One region of the Paracoccus sp. 228 genome, then DNA from elsewhere that is predicted to be linked to it. Evidence: riboswitches for the same ligand, from Rfam matches in the RefSeq annotation. Region 1 holds a riboswitch; each other region holds the start of a gene.
The links. Region 1 has a riboswitch for cobalamin ahead of SY26_RS14815 (ABC transporter substrate-binding protein). Riboswitches for the same ligand answer to the same signal wherever they lie in the genome.
Positions count from the first base shown of each region.

Region 2: linked by a shared signal. The riboswitch ahead of SY26_RS11740 (DUF1636 domain-containing protein) and the one ahead of SY26_RS14815 (ABC transporter substrate-binding protein) in region 1 are both predicted to bind cobalamin.
Region 3: linked by a shared signal. The riboswitch ahead of SY26_RS17715 (TonB-dependent siderophore receptor) and the one ahead of SY26_RS14815 (ABC transporter substrate-binding protein) in region 1 are both predicted to bind cobalamin.

Region 1 is NZ_JYGY01000004.1:381,698-389,367, reverse strand. It holds gene SY26_RS14845 (LacI family DNA-binding transcriptional regulator) at 1-244, opposite strand, end outside; gene SY26_RS14840 (gluconokinase) at 342-872, shown strand; gene SY26_RS14835 (TRAP transporter substrate-binding protein) at 869-1,888, shown strand; gene SY26_RS14830 (TRAP transporter small permease subunit) at 1,938-2,495, shown strand; gene SY26_RS14825 (TRAP transporter large permease subunit) at 2,495-3,811, shown strand; gene SY26_RS14820 (hypothetical protein) at 3,937-4,191, shown strand; cobalamin riboswitch at 4,440-4,657, shown strand; gene SY26_RS14815 (ABC transporter substrate-binding protein) at 4,795-5,802, shown strand; gene SY26_RS14810 (iron ABC transporter permease) at 5,799-6,854, shown strand; gene SY26_RS14805 (ABC transporter ATP-binding protein) at 6,851-7,615, shown strand; tRNA gene SY26_RS14800 (tRNA-Gly) at 7,631-7,670, opposite strand, start outside.
Region 2 is NZ_JYGY01000003.1:431,757-439,426, forward strand. It holds gene cobN (cobaltochelatase subunit CobN) at 1-2,939, opposite strand, end outside; gene cobW (cobalamin biosynthesis protein CobW) at 2,953-3,996, opposite strand; gene SY26_RS11740 (DUF1636 domain-containing protein) at 3,999-4,409, opposite strand; cobalamin riboswitch at 4,504-4,730, opposite strand; gene cobO (cob(I)yrinic acid a,c-diamide adenosyltransferase) at 4,771-5,400, shown strand; gene otsB (trehalose-phosphatase) at 5,502-6,224, shown strand; gene SY26_RS11755 (trehalose-6-phosphate synthase) at 6,234-7,592, shown strand.
Region 3 is NZ_JYGY01000006.1:207,949-215,618, forward strand. It holds gene SY26_RS17710 (ABC transporter substrate-binding protein) at 1-454, opposite strand, end outside; gene SY26_RS17715 (TonB-dependent siderophore receptor) at 451-2,343, opposite strand; cobalamin riboswitch at 2,476-2,663, opposite strand; gene bhcR (HTH-type transcriptional regulator BhcR) at 2,726-3,547, opposite strand; gene bhcA (L-aspartate--glyoxylate aminotransferase BhcA) at 3,745-4,935, shown strand; gene bhcB (beta-hydroxyaspartate dehydratase BhcB) at 4,935-5,900, shown strand; gene bhcC (3-hydroxy-D-aspartate aldolase BhcC) at 5,897-7,060, shown strand; gene bhcD (iminosuccinate reductase BhcD) at 7,078-7,670, shown strand, end outside.

The DNA of each region.
Region 1 (7,670 bases):
CGTCGGCGAACACGTTGTTGCTGACCGACGGGATGATGACACCCACGATATCGGTGCGCCCCGATGCCAGCGCGCGCGCCGCAGGGTTCGGCACATAGCCCAGTTCGCGGATGGCCCGGTCTATCCGGTCGCGGGCCAGCGGCGACACCTTGGACGGGTCCCGCAGCGCGCGCGACACGGTGATAGGGCTGACATCGGCGGCCAGCGCCACATCAGACAGGGTGATCCGCGAGGTTTTGTTCATGACGCGCGCAGATTACGCCATCGCCGCGCAAAGAAAAGGGGCTTGACCGATGACAGCGCTGTCATCCATGATTGCGCTGTCATCGGGAGGAGACATCATGGACGCGCGGCCGATTCTGGTCATGGGCATCTGCGGCACGGGCAAGTCGACCGTGGCCCGTGGCATCGCCGACCGCATCGGCGGTAGCTTCATCGAGGCGGACCTGTATCACGACGAATCCAGCGTGGCGCGCATGCGGGCCGGGCTGCCTTTGACCGACGACATGCGGTGGGGCTGGCTGGACCGTCTGGCGGCGGCGACGCGTGCGACGCCCCATCGCGCCGTTCTGGCCTGCTCGGGGCTCAGCCAGGCGCATCGTGACCGGCTGCGGGCCGGGGCAGGGGCGATGGACATCGTGTTCCTGCACGGCGACCGCGACCTGATCGCGGCGCGCATGGCGGCACGGCGCGACCACTACATGCCCGCCAGCCTGATCGACAGCCAGCTGGCCGCGCTGCAGCCCCCCGATCCCGCCGCCGAAGGCGCGCTGTGGATCGACGTGGCGCTGCCGCCCGACCAGATCATCGACCGCGCGGTCGCGGCCCTGTCCGACCCGCGCCTAGTTTCAACCGGAGGAGAGACACCATGACCAAGATGACCCGTTTCCTGATGTCGGCCAGCGCCGCGATGGCCTTGGCCGCACCCGCCATGGCCCAGGATCACAGCTTCCGTTTCCAGTCGTCCGACCCGTCGGGCAACCCGAACTTCGTCCTCCAGCAGGGCTGGGCCGCGGATGTCGCGGAAAAGTCCGGCGGCCGCATCGCCATCGACCTGCTGCCGGTCGAATCCATCGTCGCCCATAACGAAACCCAGGATGCGATCGCCACGGGCATCCTGGACGGTCACGTGACCGACCTGTCGTATTTCTCGGGACGCGATCCGGCCTTCGGTCTGATGGGCAACCCGGTCGGCGCCTGGTCCGACCCCGAGCAGATGCTGGACTTTGTCGAGAACGGCGGCGGGGCCGAGCTGCTGAACCAGATCATGAACCCCTATGGCCTGCAGTTCATCGGCGCCACCACGCCGGGCCTGGAGGCGCTGGTCAGCGCCGTGCCGCTGGACGGGGTCGATGATCTGGCCGGCGTCAAGATCCGCGCGCCCGAAGGCCTGGTCCAGTCGGTCTTTGCCGCCGCCGGCGCATCGCCGGTGAACCTGCCCGGCTCCGAGGTGTTCACATCGCTGGACAAGAAGGTCATCGACGCGGCCGATTACAGCGTCTTTTCGACCAACCAAGCCCAAGGCTTGAACGAGGTCGCGCCCCATCCGGTCTATCCCGGCTTCCACTCCATGCCCCTGGTCGAGATCTCGATGAACAAGGAGAAATGGGACGCCCTGCCCGAGGACCTGCAGCAGGTGATGACGCAGTCGGTTCGCGATTTCGCCCGCGTCCAGGTCGCAGCCCTGGCCGAGGCCGACGCGGCCGCCGTGGCGGAGGCCGAGGCCGGCGGGACGATCACCGTCCACGACTGGTCCGACGAAGAGCGCACCAAGTTCCGCGGCATCGCGATGGGCGAATGGGAAAAGGTCGCCGGACAGTCGCCCGCGGCGCAGCAGGTCTATGACGCGCTGACCGCGTACCTGACCGAAAAGGGCCTGGTGCAGTAAGCGCCGCAGGATCGGGCGTCCGCGCCCGGTCCCTTCCAGGGAGGAGGACATGATGGACGCATCCGAAGCCATTCCGCGCGAGGAACACGAGGCCGTGCCCCAGTCGGGGCGCCTGGGTCGCGTGATCGACCGTCTGGCGATCATCCCGGCCCTGGGCCTGGTGGTCGCCATGCTGATCCTGATCCAGGAGGTCGTGCTGCGTTACGTGTTCGGCCGCCCGACGAACTGGGCGCACGAGACGACGGTGTTCCTGTGCGCGATCTCGTTCGTCTACGGGGGCTTGCTGTGCACCGCGCGCGACCGGCACATCCGGGTCGTCCTGGTCTATGACCTGCTGCCGCCCGCCGCGCGGCGGGTGGCCGACATCCTCATCTCGGCGATCTGCGGCCTGTCCTCGGGCGCCTTCGCCTGGGCGGCCTGGCAGATGGTCAAGCGGTCCGCCTGGCGCCCCGACGGCAGCTTTCACCTCGAGACCTCGGGCTCGGCCTGGAACCCGGCCTATCCGGGCGTGCTCAAGGTGCTGCTGATGGTGGCGCTGGCGATCATGGCCCTGCAATTCGCCATCCTGACCGTCAACTATGCCCGCGGGCACAAGGGAGCCCGCTGATGGAGATCTTCGGTTCGCTGCAATCCCTGGGGATCGAGGCCGGGACGGGCCTTCTGTTCGCGCTGCTGCTGCTTTTGCTGCTGACGGGCATCCCGCTGGCCTTCGTCACGCTGCTGGTCACGCTGATCTTCGCGCTCGGGTGGTTCGGTCCGAACGTCGTGCCGCTGATCACCAGCCGCGTCTATACCTTCGTGTCCAGCTTCGTCTTCGTGTCGGTGCCGATGTTCGTGCTGATGGCCGCGATCCTGGACCGCAGCGGCATCGCCCGCGACCTGTTCGAGGCGATGCGCCTGGTCGGCGGCCGCATCCGCGGCGGCGTGGCGGTCCAGACGATCTTCGTGGCCGTCATCCTGGCCGCCATGTCCGGCATCATCGGCGGAGAGGTCGTGCTGCTGGGCCTAATCGCGCTGCCCCAGATGCTGGCCCAGGGCTATGACCGCAAGCTGGCCATCGGCGTCGTCTGCGCGGGCGGCAGCCTGGGGACCATGGTGCCGCCTTCGATCGTGCTGATCATCTATGGCCTGACCGCGAACGTCTCGATCGGCGACCTATTCACGGCCGCCTTCGTGCCGGGCTTCATGCTGGCGCTGCTCTATGTGGCCTATGTGCTGATCCGTGCCTGGCTGACGCCGGGCGACGTGCCCCCGGCCGTCACCGCCCGCGTCCCGCGGGACGAAAAGCTGCGCCTGCTCAAGGGCCTGTTCCTGCCGATCCTGGTCGTGATCATGGTGCTGGGCTCCATCTATGGCGGCATCGCATCCGTGACCGAGGCCAGCGCCGTGGGCGTGGCGGGCGTGCTGATCTCGACCGTGATCCGCGGCGAATTCACCTGGGGCCTGCTGCGCGGCGCGGCCATGCAGACGCTGCAGACGGTCGGCATGATCGTCTGGATCGGCATCGGTGCATCTGCCCTGGTGGGCGTCTTCAACCTGATGGGCGGCATCAACTTCGTGTCGGAACTGATCACCGGCATCAGCGACAACCCGACGATCATCATCCTGTTCATGATGGCGATCCTGTTCGTGCTGGGTATGTTCCTGGACTGGGTCGGCATCGCGCTGCTGACCATGCCGATCTTCGTGCCGATCATCGTCAGCCTGGGATACGACCCCGTCTGGTTCGGGGTGCTGTTCGCGATGAACATGCAGGTCAGCTTCCTGTCGCCGCCCTTCGGGCCCGCCGCCTTCTACCTGAAGTCAGTGACCCCGCCGGACATCTCGCTGGGAGAAATCTTCCGCGCCCTGCTGCCCTTCATCGGGCTGCAGATCCTGGCGGTGGGCCTGCTGATCCTGTTCCCGGCCCTGGCGATCTACTGATCGCCTGCCGTGGATCGGGGGGCATGCCGGATGCGGCGTGCCCCCTTTTCGTTCGGGGACAGGAATGTTGCACCGGCAAGCGGATTGACGGACAATCGGGGTCCGTCACCCAAGGCTGACCCATCATGCACGACCCCGAACCCGTCCCCCGTCCGGACCTGTTCACGAACAAGGACCATGACGCCTGGCTGGAGCAGTTCCTGTTCCTGCGATACACCCTGCACATGCCGGCCGAACGCATCGCCCAGATCGACTATGGCCTTGACCCTGACCATCCCGAAGCCCCGATCGCCGGCCTGTTCTGGGGCAGCCAGATCGAGCGGGACTATCCCCGGCTGGACCTTCGCCACCTGTGGCGAAAGAGGCCCGGCCAGGTTTGAAGCCCTGCGGTGTCAGGCGCTGGATCGCCCGGTGGTCTGACGCCCTATATCCGACCCCCCATCAATGCCTGGCAGGAAGGACTGGGACCAACTCCTTCCTCCGCAGGGCGCCAGCGCGTTCGACCAGCGGCGCACCGGTCGCCGGGATCAGGCTGGCATAAGCGGCGGGTGTCACAGGTGCGTCGGCCGTGGTGGCCGGGTCGGCTGCGGGCTGCTTGCCGCGGCAGTTGACTTTGTCCCCACCCGGCGGCATTTCCGTCCGTGATGGTTCCCGTGCCGGCCAAGGCCCCGGCAGGGTGAAAAGGGAACGTGGTGAGGTGTAGCCATCAGGCGCCGAATCCGCGACTGCCCCCGCAACTGTAAGCGGTAGCCGACCCCATGATGCCACTGGCGCCCCCTGCGCCGGGAAGGCGGGGAAGGCCGCGACCCGCAAGTCAGGAGACCTGCCATCATGACCTGAACCAACCCGGGCGGGGTGCCCCGGAGAAAGACCGCATGCGCCGATCCACGGCCTTCATCCGACGCGACCGCGAAGGTGGGTGGGACCCCGGTGACGCCGCTGCGCCTTTTTCAGCCCCGTCCTTCGTTTCATGAAGGACGACCATGACGACCAGAATCTTCCTGACGACCGCGGTGGCGCTGGGCCTGGGCCAGGCGGCCCTTGCCGCGCCGACCGACTATCCGCTGGTGATCGACAATTGCGGGCACCAAGTGACCATCCCCGCGCGTCCCGACAACGTCGTGTCGATCGGCCAGTCCACGACCGAGATCCTGTATGCGCTGGGCCAGGCGGACCGGATGGCCGGGACCGCGCTGTGGTTCACCCCGGTGCTGCCCGCCTTTGCAGAGGATGATGCCAGGGTTGACCGCATCAGCGACGACACGCCCAGCTTTGAATCGGTGGTGAACCGGCGCCCCGGCTTCGTGCCGACGATGTTCGCCTGGATGATCGGGGATCAGGGGGCGGTCGGCACGCGCCGGCAGTTCGCCGATCTGCGCATTCCGGCCTATGTCATGCCCACGGACTGCCAAGGCAAGGACAACAGCGTGGGCGCCGACGGCACCCGCCTTGCGCCCTTCGACATCGCGACGCTGTGGGACGGCATCGACCAGATCGCGCGCGTCATGGACGCGCAGGACGCGGGCCAGGCGCTGATCGCCGACCTGCAGGCCCGAGAGGTGGCGGTCGTGGAGCGCGCGCGGGCGATGGACCTGCCGGATGCGTCCGCGGCGGTCTGGTTCTCCTCGGCCGATCTGGCGCTGGACCCCTACATGGCGGGCGGGATGGGCGTCCCGGCCTGGATGATGGACCGCCTTGGCCTGCGCAACGTCGTGACCTCGGACGAGGAATGGCCCGCCGTAGGGTGGGAGACGATCGCCCGTGCCGACCCCTCGGTGCTGGTGATCGCGCGCATGGACCGCCGCCGCTTTCCTGCCGACGATGTCGAGGCAAAGCTGCGCTTTCTGAAAACGGACCCGGTCACGCGCCGGATGACCGCCGTGCGCCGGGATCGCATCGTCATCCTGGACGCCGAGGCGCTGCATCCCGGCATTCGCATGATCGACGGGCTGGAGGCCTTGGCGGCGGGCATGGACGGGCTGTCCGAATGACCGCCGATGTCGGGGTGCCGACCGTCCGCCGCCCCTTGGCCCCGGTCTGGCTGTGGGTGTCGCTGCTGATCGTGGCGGCCCCCCTGGCCGGCACCGCCCTGGGGGAAACGCCGATCCCCCTCTCGACCGTCTGGCAGGCGCTGGCCAACCAGATGCTGGGTGCGGGCTATCCGCTGGACCCGATCGATCAGGGTATCGTCTGGGCTTACCGCCTGCCGCGCGCGCTGGTGGCAGGGGCCTGCGGAGCGGGGCTGGCGATCTCGGGGCTGGTCCTGCAGACGCTGTTGCGCAACGCACTGGCCGACCCCTATCTGCTGGGCATCTCGGCGGGGGCGTCTACGGGGGCCGTGACGGTCGCGGTGGCGGGGATCGGCGCGGGGTTCGTGCCGATGTCGGCGGGCGCGCTGCTGGGCGCGATCGCGGCCTTTGCGTTGGTGGTGGGGTTGGCGCGCCTGTCGGGTGGCGGTCCGGGCGCGCGGGGTGCCGCGCAGATCGTGCTGGCAGGCATCGCCGGGTCGCAGCTGTTCAACGCCCTGACCAGCTTCATCATCGCGCGGTCGGCCAGTGCGGAACAGGCGCGCGGCATCATGTTCTGGCTGCTGGGCAACCTGTCGGGCGTCCGGTGGGACGATGTCGGCCTGTCGCTGGCCGCCGCCGTGACCGTCCTTGGCGCGGCCGCATGGCACATCCGCGCGCTGGACGCCTTTGCCTTCGGCACGGAATCGGCGGCGTCCCTGGGCGTGCCGGTCCGGCGCGTTCAGGCCGTGCTGATCCTGGCGACCGCCATGGCCACGGCGGTCATGGTGTCGGTCACCGGTGCGATCGGCTTTGTCGGGCTGGTCGTCCCGCATGCGGCACGGTTCCTGGTGGGCACGCGCCACGCGCGGCTGGTGCCCGTGTCGGCGCTGATCGGCATGGTCTTCCTGATCGCCGCGGACGTGATCGCGCGGATGCTGGTACCCGGCCAGACCCTGCCCATCGGCGTCGTGACCGCGCTGGTCGGCGCGCCGGCCTTTGCGGCGATTCTGATCCGCGGGCGGTCCGCGTCATGATGCTGATCGCGCGTGATCTGACCCGCCGCCTGCGCGGACGCGCCCTGGTGGCCGGCGTCACCCTGGACATCCGCCCCGCAGAGATGCTGGGCCTGATCGGCCCGAACGGGTCGGGCAAGTCCACGCTGCTGCGGATGCTGGCCGGGTTGGTCCGCCCCGACGGCGGCCAGGTCGCGCTGGACGGCCGGCCGCTGCGCACCATGCCTGCGCGCCAGGTCGCCCGCCACATCGCCCTGGTCGCCCAAAGCGCCGAGACGTCGGACCGCATCACGGTCCGCGATGCCGTGGCCTTGGGGCGCACGCCCTGGCTGGACGCCCTGCGGCCCTGGTCCCCGGCGGACGAGGCGCATGTGACGCAGGCGCTGGCGCGGGTCGACCTGGCACATCTGGCGGGGCGCGACTGGTCGACTCTGTCGGGGGGCGAACGCCAGCGCGCCCATATCGCCCGTGCGCTGGCGCAGGCGCCGCGGATCCTGCTGCTGGACGAGCCGACGAACCACCTGGACATCCGTCATCAGCTGGCGATCCTGGATCTGGTGGGCGGCCTGGGCCTGACCACGGTGATCGCCCTGCATGACCTGAACCAGGCGATGCGCTGCGACAGGCTGGCGGTGATGCAGGCCGGTCGGTTGGTGGCCCTGGGCCCGCCAGACCGTATCCTGACCGCGGACCTTCTGGCGCGCGTCTTTCAGGTGCGGGCAAGCACGCTGACCGATCCGCAGGACGGCAGCCGCGTGATGCGGTTTCATCCGGTCGTCTGATGCCATGAGAGGGATTGGAGCGGGTGACGGGAATCGAACCCGTGTCTCTAGCTTG
Region 2 (7,670 bases), on a different contig from region 1:
TCGGCCGCGCCCCGGTATCCATGTGCGGTCATCGCATCGGCCCAGGCCGGATCGGCGGCACGCGAGCGGGTGGTGCGGGCAATCTCCTCGGTCAGGGTCCGGGCGCGGGGGCGGTCGGGTTGCGTGGCGTCCAGATGGTACAGGCTGGCCCGCCCGCCGATCCGCGCCATGGCGGCAGCAAAGCCCCCTTCATGCGCGGCATAGTCGGCGGCCAGCAGCAGATCCGTCTCGGGCAGGTCCTGCGCGTGGACAAAGCTGTCGGTCGCGGCCAGCCGCGCCTCCAGCGCGTCGCGGGCCTCATGGCTGGCGCCATCCGCCCCGATGGCCCAGCTGGAGGCCGCGATCCAGGCCTCGCCCGCGGCCTGACGCGCGGCATCGGTGAATTCCGTGGGCGCGGTGCCCATGCCCAGCCCGTATTGCCCGGGCTGCGGGCCGAAGACCCGTGCGCCCTCGGCATAGGGGTTCTGATCCGCCGCCTCGTCCCGCGCGGCCAGCGTCGCGGCCCCGGTCTGAAACAGCTGCGCCAGCACCGGGAACACGTCGCGGAACAGGCCCGACACCCGCAGCGTCACGTCGATGCGCGGGCGGCCCAGCAGGGCCAGCGGCACGACCTCGACGCCCGAGACGCGGCCGGACCCGGCATCCCAGACCGGCTTCAGCCCGGCCAGATGCAGGGCCATGGCGAACTCCTCTCCGGCGGTGCGCATCGTCGCGCTGCCCCAGAGGTCCACGACCAGCCCGCGCGGCCAGTCGCCATGATCCTGCAGGTGGCGGCGCAGCAGCTCCTCGGCCAGCTTCACACCCTGCGCATGGGCCGAGGGCGTGGGTACGGCGCGGGGGTCCACGCTGAAGAGGTTGCGCCCCGTGGGCATCACGTCCGACCGCCCCCGGTTGGGCGATCCGGACGGCCCCGGCGCCACGAACCGCCCCGCCAGCGCCGCCATCAGCCCGTCGCGTTCGGCCTGACCGCAGGCGCCGTTGCCCCAGATGTGCAGCCCCTCGCCATATTGGCTCTCCTTGATGTCGCAGACGAAGCGGTCGATGCGGGTGATCGCCTCGGCCGCGCTGGCATCTGGGGGGATGCCCAGATCGGCCTCGACCCCCAGGGCGCGCGCCTCGTCCAGGATCGCGGCGATCAGACGGTCGCGGCGCGCGGGGTCCAGCCCGTCGGCGGTGGAATATTCGTCCAAGCTGCGCTCCAGCCCGGCCATGCCGGGGGGCAGGGCGGCGTCGCGCATGGGCGGCGGCATATGGCCCAGGGTCACGGCCCCGATCCGGCGTTTCGCCTGCGCGGCCTCGCCCGGATCGTTGACGATGAAGGGATAGATCACCGGCATCGCCCCCAGCAGCGCCTGCGGCCAGCAGTCGCCCGACAGCGCCACCGCCTTGCCCGGCAGCCATTCCAGCGTGCCATGCGCGCCCATATGGATCAGCGCCCGCGCGCCCTGCTGCGCCAGCCACAGATAGAAGGCGACATAGCCATGGCGCGGCACGCGGGTCAGGTCGTGATAGCTGTCCTCGCGCCCCGCGCGGTGGCTGCGTTCGGGCTGCAGCGCCAGGATGACCGGCCCGTGCAGGCTGGCGCGCAGGTGGAAGGCGCCGTCGCGGCAATCGGGGTCGGTCTCGGGCGGCCCCCAGGCCGCGTGCAGGTCCTCCTGCAGCGCCTGCGGCAGGTGGGCCAGCGCCGCGCGATAGTTGTCCAGCGGCCAAGCCAGGGTGCCGTCCGGCAGCGCGGGCAGGTCCGCGCCCAGCATCGCCCCCACCGCCTGCGCGGATGCCGGCGCGTCCAGCCCCACGGCATGGGCCTGTTGCCAGTCGCGGCCCGGATAGGTGGAGAGCACCATTGCCACCCGGCCCACGCCCTGCGCCAGCGCGTGCCAGGCGGCGATGCGGTCGACGGCCCGGGCCAGCATCGGCGCATCGGGTCGGTGCACGAAGCGCGAATACTGCAGGTCAGAGTCGCGCGGGCTGACCGCCTTGAAGCTGATGAGGCCCGCGAAGATGCGTCCGTCGACCTCGGGCAGGACGACGTTCATCGCTAGGTCCGACGGCGACAGACCGCGTTCGGCCGCCAGCCAGTCGCGGCGGCGGTTGGTGGACAGGGCCACCTGGAACACCGGGCAGGACCAGCCGTCGAACGGACCCGCGTTCCCCCCGGAAAACCCGGTCGCGTTCACGACCAGCGCAGGCCCGCCCGGCAGGGCATCGGCCAGCCAGTCGCCCAGGCCCGGCGCCTTGAGCGACGGGGCAAAGACGCCCATCGCCGCGATGCCCCGCGCCCGCAACGCCCGGATCAGCGCGTCGATGGGCGCCACATCCGCCGCCGCCAGCCAGCTGCGATAGAAGGTGACCAGCGCCGCAATAGGGCCCGGATCGGCGACCACCCCCCGGTCGGGGTCGTAGAACCCCATCGCGGGCAGGGTCTTGACCCCCGGCACGGGCGCGGCCTGCAGGCCCGATGCGACGGCCATCTGCGCCAGCGCCGCCTGCGCCGCGACCGCGCCGCCCTGGTCGCAATGCCGCCGCAGGACGCGCAGCACCGAGGCGGGAACGGTCGAGATCTCCTCCAGCCGCGGATCGTCGCGGCCGTCCGCGGGCAGCACGGCCAGCGCGATGCCCCGCCTGCGCGCCAGGTCCTGGACCGATGCCAGGCCATAGGGCCAGTAGGCCTCGCCGCCGATCAGACGGATCAGGATGCCGCGCGCGCCCGAGAGCGTGTTCTCGACATAGGTGTCGACCGAAACCGGGTGCCGCAGCGCCACCAGGTTGCACAGCCGCGTGGACGGCAGTCCCCCCGCCGCGCGCCGCCAGCCCTCCGCAAAGGCCCCCAGGTCGCTGTCCGAAAAGGACAGGACCACCAGATCGCCGGGCGTCTGCCCGGGATCATAGGGGGTGTCGGTCTGCTCCAGCCCGACCTGTTCGCGGAAGATGACATGCATCAGGCGGGCCCGGTCATGCTGGCACGGCCTCCAGCACGGCGCGGATCGCGTCGGGGTTCACGTCGTCATGTTCCGCGATCACCACCAGGCGCGACCGACGCGGGGTCTGGCCCCAGGGGCGGTCGTACTGATGGCGCACCCGCGCGCCCACGGCCTGCACCAGAAGGCGCATGGGCTTGCCCGCGACGGCGACATGGCCCTTGACGCGCAGCACGTTCTGCTCGGCGGCCAGACGGGCAATGCGGGCGGCCAGATCGGCCGGGTCGGTGATTTCGGGCAGGTCGATGACGACGGTGTCGAAATCCTCATGCTCGTGGTCGTCGGCGCCGTCGTGATGGCTGGGGCGGGCGTCCAGGTCGTCCTCGGCGGCCTTGCCCAGGCCCAGGATCAGGCGCGGATCGACCGCGCCCTCGGTCACGGTCAGGATGGGCAGGGGGCGGGGCAGCTCGGCCTCGATCGCCGACCGTGCCGCTGCGACGCCCTCCGGTCCGGCCAGATCGGCCTTGGTCAGCAGGATCACGTCGGCGCAGGCGATCTGATCCTCGAAGACCTCGGACAGGGGCGTCTCGTGGTCCAGGCCGGGGTCGGCGGCGCGCTGCGCGTCCACCGCCGCCACGTCGGGGGCGAAGCGGCCCGCCGCCACGGCCTCGGCATCGGCCAGGGCGATCACCCCGTCCACGGTGATGCGCGAGCGGATGGCGGGCCAGTCGAAGGCCTTCAGCAACGGTTTCGGCAGCGCCAGCCCGGACGTCTCGATCAGGATGTGGTCCGGGCGGGCGGGAAGCGCCATCAGCGCCTCCAGCGTGGGGATGAAGTCGTCGGCGACGGTGCAGCAGATGCAGCCGTTCGACAGCTCGACGATATTCTCGGCCGGGCAGGAGGCGTCGGCGCAACCCTTCAGGATCTCTCCATCGACACCCATCGTGCCGAATTCGTTCACGATCACCGCAAGGCGCAGGCCCTGGGGGTTGGCCATCAGATGGCGCACCAGAGTCGTCTTGCCCGACCCCAGAAAGCCGGTGATCACGGTGACGGGGGTCTTCACGAGGTCGTTCATGGTCACTCCTGCGACAGGGTATGCGGGGGGATGCGGGCAAGGCTCTGCTTGCGGAAGACGGCGGGGCGTTCGCGCCACGGCACGATGCCGTCGGCGGTCCCGGCATAGGCGCGCGCGCCCGACAGGATGTCGGCGGCGTCGTCCAGCGTCAGGCGGCCATAGACATAGGACCACTTGCCCGGCGCGGACAGCGCGACGGAACAGCCCTGCGAACAGGCGGAAAGGCATTCGACGGGGCGGATCTCGACGCCGTCTGGGGCGGTGCGGGACAGCAGGTCGTGCAGCCGGGCGCCAAGGCGCGGCGCGTCCGGGCCAAGGGCATCCGTCCTCGCGGCATCGGTCCCTGCGGCATCGGGAACCGGGTCGGGCACGGTGCCGCGACAGGTGGTGCAGACATGCAGAACGGCGCGCATCGCGGCCCCTTCCTTGTTGCGGCAAGGGGCGTCCGAGAGGAGGCGGCACGGGGCATCCGGCCATCACCTGCCGGTCGCGAAACACCCCGTTCGCCCGTCATCGTCAGGTGCTGGCAGGTCTCCCGGCTTGCGGATTCAGGGGCGGATGCCCCGACGGTCGTCCCACCTTCCCAGCCCCAATCGGGGCCAGTGGATCGGGCGACCTCTCCGGTCACGGTCGCGGGGGCGGCTGCGCTTGGGGTCGCGGGTCTGATGACCCGGGGCCTTGTCGCATTCCCTCTTCGCCTGTCATAGACAGGAACCAACACGCCCTCACCCAAACCCCCGCACCCGCCGTTTGTCAACCGCAAGGAGCGACCCGATGACGCAGACCGACCCGATTTCCGCCGAGGATCAGGACCGCCACGCCGCCAAGATGGCCAGGAAAAAGGCCGCCCGCGACCGCATGATGGAGACCAAGACCGGCGAAAAGGGCCTGATCATCGTCCATACCGGGCCGGGCAAGGGCAAGTCGTCGTCGGGGTTCGGCATGATCATGCGCTCCATCGCGCACGGGATGCCCTGCGCCGTTGTGCAGTTCATCAAGGGCGCGTGGGACACGGGCGAACGCACGCTGCTGACCACGCATTTCACCGGCATCTGCCAGTTCCACGCCATGGGCGAGGGCTTTACCTGGGAGACGCAGGACAAGTCCCGCGACATCGCCATGGCGCAGGCCGGATGGGCGCGCGCGCAGGACCTGATCCGTGACCCGGCCATCCGCATGGTCCTGCTGGACGAGATCAACATCGCGCTGCGCTATGGTTATCTGGACGCGGCCGAGGTGGTGGCCTTTCTGCAGGCGGAAAAGCCCGCCATGACCCATGTGGTGCTGACCGGGCGCGGCGCCCCCGACGCGCTGATCGAGGCCGCCGACCTGGTGACCGAGATGACCCAGGTCAAGCATCCGTTCCGGTCTGGGATCAAGGCGCAGGCCGGGGTCGAATACTGACGCGCGCGGGTCGGCGGTCAAAAAACCTCACGCGGCGGTGAACCCTCGGGGGGAGTCACGGGTTCCCTTTGGTATATCCCAATCGCCGGAGCCCGCCTGACGTGACCCCACCCCCGCTTGCCCCCGACGCCGCCCTGTTCCTGGATTTCGACGGCTGCCTGGTCGACATCGCCCCCCGGCCCGATGCGGTCGTTGTCACGCAGGCGCTGCGCGACCGGCTGGCGGCGCTGTACCGGCGGCAGGGGGGTGCGGTGGCGCTGATCTCGGGGCGCGACGTGGCCGACCTGCGCGGACATATGGATGGGTTCGAGGGCATCGTGGCGGGCAGCCACGGCGCCGAACTGTCGCTGCGCCCCGGCCGCATCCAGACCCTGCACCGGGTGGATTTCGACGCGGGCCCCCTTCATGCCGCGGCCCATGCCGCCGCCGCGCCCCATCCCGCCTTGCTGGTCGAGGAAAAGCCCCACGGCGTCGCACTGCATTATCGGGACGCCCCCGAACTGCGCACCTTTGTCGAGGAAGTGATGCAGGATCTGGCCGACCGGAACCCGCACCTGGTGCTGCAGCCCGCCAAGATGGCGGTCGAACTGCGCCCCGGTGGTGTCGGCAAGGACAGCGCGCTGGCGCATCTGATGACGCTTGAGCCCTTTGCCGGGCGCGTGCCGGTCTTTGCGGGCGACGATACCACCGACGAACCCGCCATGGCCGAGGCGCAGGCCCGCGGCGGCTTTGCCATCAAGATCGGCGACGGTCCCACCGCCGCGCATCACCGATTGTCCGACCCTGCCGCGCTGGCCGCCTGGCTTGACGCATCGCTGAACTGAGGAATGCCCATGTCCACCGAACCGCGCCTGATCGTCGTCTCGAACCGCCTGCCGCTGGGGGACGATCCCTCGGGCGGGCTGGTGGTGGCGCTGGAGGATGCGCTGCGCAGTTCCGGCGGGGTGTGGGTGGGTTTCTCGGGCGAGGTGACGGACGATCCCGCGCCCGACCTGCAGGACCATCCGGGCGCGGCGTTCCAACGGCTGTCCTTTGACCTGACCCCGCAAGAGCATGACGAATACTATCTGGGCTATTCCAACTCCATCCTGTGGCCGCTGTGCCATGGGCGCCCCAACCTGATGCGCATCAGGCCCGAATACCTGGATGGATATGCACGGGTGAACCAGCGTATCGCGCGGATGCTGCTGCCGGTCCTGCGCCCCGATGACCGGATCTGGGTGCAGGATTATCACCTGTTCCCGCTGGCCGCCGAACTGCGCGCCCTGGGGGTGGAAAACCCGATCGGCCATTTCCTGCACATCCCGTTTCCGGGTCCGGCCGATTGCGCGGCCCTACCCAACCCCGCGCAGCTGTTCGACTGGCTGTCCCATTACGATCTGCTGGGGTTCCAGGCCGAACGCGACCTTGGCGCCTTTGCCGAAAGCGCGCGCCAGCTGGCGGACGGCGATCAGGTTGCGCCGGACCGCTTCCGGCTGTCGGGACGCATGGTCCGCACGCAGGTCTTTCCGATCGGCATCGACGCCGCGGCCTTCATCACCGAGGCGGCAGACGCCCCCGACAGCGACCGCATGCGCCTGCTGACCGGGGCCAAGATGATGATCGGCGTCGACCGGCTGGATTATTCCAAGGGCATCCCGCAGCGGTTCCGGGCCTATCAGCTGCTGCTGGAAAAGATCCCCGACCTGCACGAGAAGATCTCGTTCCTGCAGATCGCGCCCCCGACGCGGGGCGAGGTCGAAGCCTATCAGGACATCCGCGAGGAGACCGAACACCTGGCCGGACGCATCAACGGCCAGTTCGCGACGCTGAACTGGACGCCGATCCGGTTCATCCATCGGCCGTTCCCGCGTCCCGTGCTGGCGGGGCTGTACCGGCAGGCGCGCATCGGGTTGGTCACGCCGCTGGCCGACGGGATGAACCTGGTTGCCAAGGAATACGTTGCCGCCCAGAACCCCGACGATCCGGGCGTGCTGATCCTGTCACGCTTTGCCGGGGCCGCAGAGACCATGGCCGAGGCTCTGATCATCAATCCCCACGACCCGCACGATCTGGCCGTCGCGATGGCACAGGCGATGCGGATGTCGCAAGCCGAACGCCGCGACCGCCATGCCGCCCTCCTGAAAGGCGTGGTCGACCACGATGTCGCCTGGTGGTCGCGCACCTATCTGGACGCGCTGACGGCGCGGTGATTCGGGCGGGGTGTGCCCAAGGATCGGGCAATACCCTTAAATTGCGCCCGGTCCCGCGGCAGCGCACTTTCCGGTTGA
Region 3 (7,670 bases), on a different contig from region 1:
GGGGGTCCGCCTGCAGTGCCGCCAGGTCGCGGTCGAACTGCGCCACGATCCGGTCGGCGCGGTCCCGTCGGCCCAGCACGTCGCCCATCAGGCGCAGGTTGGTGCGGATGCTGTCCAGGTCCGTCCCCATGTCGAAGGTCGCCACGCGCAGACCCAGCCTGTCCAGCATGTCCAGCGTCGCCGGGGAGGAATAGGTGCCCGCCAGCACCAGATCGGGCTGCAGGGCCAGGATGTCCTCGGCCTGGCCGCGGTTGGTGGGATAGGCCTCGGCCTCGCGCGCCATGGCCGAAGAGACCGGGTCCTGCGCCAGATAGCTGACCGAGGCCAGCTGTCCCGGCGCCGCCACCAGCATCGCCAGCTGATCGGTGCACAGGTTGATCGACACCACCCGCGCGGGCGCATCGGCCCATGCGGGGGCGGCCATCAGCGCCAGCCCGATCAGCCCGCGGATCACCAGTGCGCCTGCAGGCCGATGGTGCCGGTCCGCCCCTGGTTCGCAAAGCCCCAGACATCCGAATAATCGCGGTCGAACAGGTTCACCACCCGCGCCGTCGCCCGCACGTTCGGCGTCAGGTCATAGCCCGCGGCAAGGTTGACCACGGTATAGGACGGCAGTTCGCGCGTCTCGACCGCGCCCCAGAACTGGGTGTCGAAGGTGCCTGCCACATGGCGCAGATCGCCCGTGACCGATCCGCGCCCGTCCAGGACCGACAGTGTCGCGTTCAGGCCAGCCTCGTGCCGGGGGCGGCGGGTCTTGACGCTGCCATCGGGATTTTCCGCGTCAAGATAGGTATAGCTGGCCCCCAGGGTCAGACTGTCGGTCGCCAGAATGCGGGCCGCGACCTCGACCCCTTGGCGGGGGCTTTCGCCGGACTGGTTGCGATAGGAATAGAACGCCACGCCATCCTCGATGCCGACCAGATAGTCGGTGATCTCGTCCTCCAGCGTCTCGTTGAAATAGGTGACGTCGATGGTCCCGCGACCGTCCGGCAGCTGCGCCTCGACCCCCAGATCAAAGCCGCTGTTCTTTTCCGGGCGCAGGTCGGGATTGCCTTGATAGACGGTGCCGAAGAAGCCGGCATCGGCATACAGCTCGAAATAGGACGGATTCACCAGCCCCGTCCCGGCGGATGCGTGCAGGCGGAACGGACGGTCGGGCATCTGCCAGGAGAGACCCAGGTTCCAGCTGGTGAAATCGGCAAAGACGCGGTTCGCGTCGTGGCGCAGCCCGGCCTGGACATCCAGCCCGCTGGCCAGCATCGCGCGGTATTCCAGCGCGACCGACGACATCTCCCGGGACTGCCCCGGCGCGGTCGAGTTGCTGTCGCGCTGATGTTCCGCCAAGAGGTTCAGCAGCTGCGAGGCATCGGCGGCCGACCCGTCCAACCCCAGGCTGGTGCGGTATTTCAGCTTTTCGGTCTGGCCGCGCCGGAACGGGCTGTTGTCCTGGCTCTGCCGGGTGATGCTGTGCTGATAGTCCAGGCGCTGGACCAGGCGGCCGTCCAACGCGGTATATTCCGCCCAGACCCCGCCCTGAAACTCGTCGCGGCGGCCGAACAGGTCGGCATCGACCAGATAGCTTTCGGCATCGGTCGCGGCAAAGTTCTCGGCGTCAAAGCCGTAATCTTCGGTGGACTGGCGCAGCGCCACCCCAAGGCGCAAATCGTCGGTGGCCAGGACGTCGCCGGACAGGACGGCGGTCTTGCGGTTGATCCCGTCCTTGCCGCCGCCATCGCCCGACTGGTCATAGCCCAGATCGTCGCGCGCCGACAGCGACAGCCGCAGCCCGCCCCGTTCCCCGCGACGGCTGACATGGACCGAGGCCGCCCCGCCGTTCCCGGCCTCGACCGAACCGCCATAGGACAGGCCATGGGGCGCGTCGCGCGTGATGATGTTGATCACCCCCGCCGACGCGTTCGATCCATAGAACACCGATTGCGGTCCGCGCAGCACCTCGATCCGGTCGATGTCGGTGGTCTCCAGCCCGGTCAGGACGTATTCGTCCTCGCCCCCCGCCGCCTCGATGCCGTCGATCAGGATCAGGGTGTGGTTCGCCTCGGCGCCGCGGATGCGGACCTGTGCGATGCTGGCGCCGCTGCCGCTGACCGACACGCCGGGCAACGCGCGCAGGGCGTCCTGGACGGTGGCGATGCCACGATCCTCGATCTCGGTCGCGGTCAGGACGGTGTGGGCGCGGGCATAGCCGTCCTGGGCCACGGGCGTGATGCCGGCGGTCAGCACGATCTCGTCCAGCAGGATGGGTTCCCCCGGTGCCGGACCTTGCGCGGCGGCGGTGACGGGAAGGGCGACAAGCGTCGCCAGAAGACAGATCGGACGGCGCATCGGCACGGACCTTTCAAGGCAGGCACGGCCTGCGGCAAACAGAAATGTCCGGCACACGGACCCGGTGGGGCGCGGCAGGACGGTGACTGTCACCACTGCGGATCAGCCGCTTTCCTGGCACGCCCCGCGCCGGAAATGGGTGAGTGCTGCGGCAGGTCTCCTGGCTTGCGGGTCGATGCCTTGGCCGGCCTTCCCGGATCGCTCCAGTGGCATGATCGGCCATCGCTCTCCGCTTACAGTTGCGGGGGCAGCCCCGGATTGGCACCGGTGTTCCCTTTTGATCCGGCATGCAGGCCGGAACCGTAGCGGCGCCCTTGTGGCGCAGTGGCCCCGGAGCTGTCAACGGGATTCCGCCGTCCGTCCCACGCCCGGCAAAAGGCGGTCAGCGCCCGCCCCGGCCCGATCCCAGATCGGCCGAAATCCGTTCCGCTGCGGTGGCGACCATGCCGCCGATGCGGTCGACGGCGGCATCGGTCATGCGGTTCGTGGGGCCCGACACCGACACCCCGGCCACCGCCTCGCCATAGCTGTTCACGATGGAGGCCGCGACACAGCGCATCCCCAGGGTGCGCTCCTCGTCGTCAAAGGCAAAGCCGCGATGGCGGATCAGGGCGATGTCTGCCTGCAGCGCGTCCGCGTCGGCGATGGTCTTGTCAGTGAACCGGGTGAAGGTCGCGTCGCGCAGGAACACCGCCAGCCGCGTCTGATCGAACGCCGCCAGCAGCGCCTTGCCGATCCCAGATGCGTGCAGCGGAGACCTGGTGCCGGGCGGGAAAAACGCGCGGATCGTCTGATGCGTCTCGACCTGGCTGACGAACAGCACGTCGCCGTCGCGTTCGATGCCCAGGTTCGCCGTCTCTCCGGTCAGGGCCATCAGGTCGCGCATCACCGCACGGCTGCGTTCGACAATGTTGGTGCGCCGCAGGAAGACCGAACCAAGGCGGAACGCCTCGGGGCCGATGAACCACTCCTGCCGGTCGGGATTGTTCTCGACATAGCGACGGTGTTCCAGGGTGGCCAGGACGCGGTGCATGGTGGCGGGCGATTGGTCCAGATGCGTGGACAGCCCGGTCAGGGTGATCCCCTCATGCGCGGCCAGGGCCTCCAGCACGTCCAGCCCGCGGTCCAGGGCCTGGATGCTGGCGGCGGGCTGATCGGCCTTGCCGCTTCTTGGTCGCCCCCGCTTGCGCACCGGTTGTTGCATCGGAATCACGCCCCTTCCATCTGTAACACCACAGAAAAATAATTTCATGAAAGCCATTTTCCGGCAATGAAAAAATCGCGCGCCCATGATTTCGCTGCGAAACCTGCATTAAACCACGTTTCCGAAAAACGATTTCAAAAAAATTTACCGGTTTGCGGACCCGTGCTACACCTTGTCGCATCAAGGAGGAGCCGACCGTGAGCACCCAGAACCCGATCTTCATTCCCGGCCCGACGAACATCCCCGAGGTGCTTCGCAAGGCCGTCGACATGCCCACCATCGACCATCGCAGCCCGATGTTTGGAAAGATCCTGCATCCCGCGCTGGAGGGGGTCAAAAAGGTCCTGAAATCGACGCAGGCGCAGGTCTTCGTGTTCCCCTCCACCGGCACAGGCGGGTGGGAGACGGCGATCACCAACACGCTGTCGGCGGGCGACGCGGTTCTGGCCACGCGCAACGGCATGTTCAGCCACCGCTGGATCGACATGTGCCAGCGGCACGGCCTGGACGTCCAGATCGTGGACCAGTCCTGGGGCGAAGGTATCCCCACCGACCGGTTCGAGGAGATCCTGACCGCCGACACGGCCCATCGCATCAAGGCGGTCCTGGCCACGCATAACGAAACCGCCACCGGCGTCCGGTCGGACATCGCCGCGGTCCGCCGCGCGCTGGACCGGGCGGGGCATCCCGCAATGCTGTTCGTGGACGGGGTCAGCTCCATCGCCTGCTATGACTTCCGGATGGACGAATGGGGCGTCGATGTCGCCGTCACCGGGTCGCAGAAGGGCTTCATGCTGCCCCCCGGCCTGGCGATCGTCGGCTTTTCGCCCAAGGCGATGACCGCGGTCGAGGGCGCGGGCCTGCCGCGCACCTTCTTCGACATCCGCGACATGGCGCGGGGCTATGCCGCGAACGGCTTTCCCTATACGCCGCCTGTCGGCCTGCTGAACGGGCTGAAGGTCGCCACCGACATGCTGCTGGACGAGGGGCTGGAGAACGTCTTTGCCCGTCATCACCGCATCGCCGAAGGCGTCCGCCAGGCCGTCGCGGCATGGGGCATGACGCTGTGCGCCGCGCGACCCACGCTGTATTCCGACAGTGTCAGCGCGATCCGCACGCCGGACGGTTTCGACGCCAACCGCATCGTCAGCCATGCGCTGAACACCTATGGCGTGGCCTTTGGCACGGGCCTGGGCGATGTCGCGGGCAAGGTCTTCCGCATCGGGCATCTGGGGATGCTGACCGACGTGATGGCCCTGTCGGGGCTGGCCACGGCGGAGATGGTGATGGTCGATCTGGGCCTGCCCGTCACCCTGGGCTCCGGCGTCGCCGCCGCCCAAGCGCATTATCGCCACAGCGCGGGCCAGGCCTGCAGGCAGGCTGCGTGATGGACGCGATCCCGACCCTGGACGACATGCTGGCGGCCCGCGACCGCATCCGCCCGCATGTCCACGTCACCCCCGTCCTGACCAGCCGGATGCTGGACGAGCTGACCGGCGCGCAGCTGTTCTTCAAGTGCGAGAACCTGCAGAAGGCCGGCGCCTTCAAGGCGCGCGGGGCCAGTAACGCGGTCTTTGGCCTGTCGGATGCCCAGGCCGCGCGCGGCGTCGCCACCCATTCCAGCGGCAATCACGGCACCTGCCTGTCCTATGCCGCGGGACGCCGCGGCATCCCCTGCACGGTGGTCATGCCCCGCACCGCCCCGCAGGCGAAGAAGGACGCGGTGCGCGGCTATGGCGCGCGCGTCGTGGAATGCGAGCCCTCGACCAGCTCGCGCGAGGCGGTCTTTGCCCAGGTCGTGGCCGAGACGGGGGCAGAATTCGTGCATCCCTACAACGACCCGCGGGTGATCGCCGGACAGGCCACCTGTTCGGCCGAGATGCTGGAGCAGATCCCCGGCCTGGACGCGGTCATCGCCCCCATCGGCGGCGGCGGCATGGTGTCGGGCACCTGCCTGACCCTGTCCGCGCTGGCCCCCGCCACACGCATCTATGCGGCCGAACCCGAACAGGCGGACGACGCGGCGCGCAGCTTTCGCGCCGGCCACATCATCGCAGACGACGCGCCCGTGACCGTGGCAGACGGGCTCAAGGTGCCGCTCAAGGACATGACCTGGCATTTCGTCCGCAACCATGTCACCGACATCCTGACCGCGTCCGAGGACGAGATCGTGGCCGCGATGCAGCTGATCTGGAAACGGCTGAAGATCGTGGCCGAACCCTCCAGCGCGGTGCCGCTGGCGACCATCCTGAAGAACCGCGACGTCTTTGCCGGCCAGCGCATCGGCGTCATCATCACCGGCGGCAATGTCGATCTGGACCGCCTGCCCTGGACCAACGGAGATGCCCAATGAACGCCCATGCAGAATTCGCAGGCCTCGAGGTCGGATACGACATTCCCGCCCTGCCGGGGATGGACGAGGCCGACATCCAGACCCCCTGCCTGATCCTTGATCTGGACGCACTGGAACGCAACATCCGCAAGATGGGAGATTACGCCCGCGCCCACGGCATGCGCCACCGGGCGCATGGCAAGATGCACAAGTCGGTCGACGTCCTGAAGCTGCAGGAGCGGTTGGGCGGCGCGGTCGGCGTCTGCTGCCAGAAGGTGTCCGAAGCCGAGGTGTTCGTGCGCGGCGGCATCCGCGACGTGCTGGTGTCGAACCAGGTCCGCGACCCGGCCAAGATCGACCGCTTGGCGCGCCTGCCCTTGCGGGGCAGCCGGATCATCGTCTGCGTCGACGACATCGCCAACGTGGCCGAACTGTCGGCGGCGGCGCAGCGCCACGGCACCACGCTGGAATGCTTTGTCGAGATCGATTGCGGCGCCGGCCGCTGCGGGGTCAGGACGACCGAGGCGGTGGTGCAGATCGCCCAGGCCATCGACGCCGCCCCCGGCCTGAAATTCACCGGCATCCAGGGCTATCAGGGCGCCATGCAGCACATGGACAGCTTTGACGACCGCAAGGCCAAGCTGGACGCGGCCATCGCCCAGGTCCGCGAGGCGGTCGAGGCGCTGACCGCGATCGGCCTGACGCCCGAACTGGTGTCGGGCGGAGGCACGGGGTCCTATTACTTCGAATCCAACTCGGGCGTCTTCAACGAGCTGCAATGCGGCAGCTATGCCTTCATGGATGCCGATTACGGGCGCATCCTGGACCGGGACGGCACGCGCATCGACCAAGGTGAATGGGAAAACGCGCTGTTCATCCTGACCAGCGTCATGAGCCATGCCAAGCCGCATCTGGCGGTGGTCGATGCCGGCCTCAAGGCGCAGTCGGTGGACAGCGGCCTGCCGGTCATCCACGGCCGCACGGACGTGAAATACATCAAGTGTTCCGACGAACACGGCGTGGTCGAGGACCCGGACGGCGTGTTGGCCGTCAACGACAAGCTGCGCCTGATCCCCGGCCATTGCGATCCGACCTGCAACGTCCACGACTGGTACGTGGGCGTCCGGGGCGGCAAGGTCGAGGTCGTCTGGCCGGTCTCTGCCCGCGGAAAGGCCTATTGATGCAGACGCAATCCCCCCTGCTGATCGTCCCCGAACACCTGATCGCGGACCTGATCTCGGCCCAGGACTGCTTTGCGGCGGTCGAACAGGTCTTTGCCGCGATGGCGCGGGACACGGCCTACAACTTTCCGGTCATCCGCGAGGCGATCGGCCATGCCGACGCGCTTTACGGGTTCAAGTCGGGGTTCGACCGGGAATCGCTGGCGCTTGGGCTGAAATCGGGCGGGTTCTGGCCGCGGAACGCCGACAGGGGCCTGACGAACCATCAGTCGACGATCTTCCTGTTCGACGCCGATACCGGGCGGTGCCGGGCCGTGGTGGGCGGCAACCTGCTGACCGCGCTGCGCACGGCGGCGGCCTCGGCGGTGTCGATCCGCCACCTGGCGCGGTGGGACGCGCGGGTGCTGGGCATGATCGGGGCGGGGCATCAGTCGATCTTCCAGCTGCGCGCCGCGCTGGATCAGCGGGACTTCGACAGGGTCGTCGGCTGGAACCTGAACCCCGCCGACCTGGATCGGCTGGCCAAGGTCGCCGATGAACGCGGCATCCCGTTCCAGGCGGTCGATCTGGATCAGCTGGGCGCGCAGGCGGACGTGATCATCACCATCAC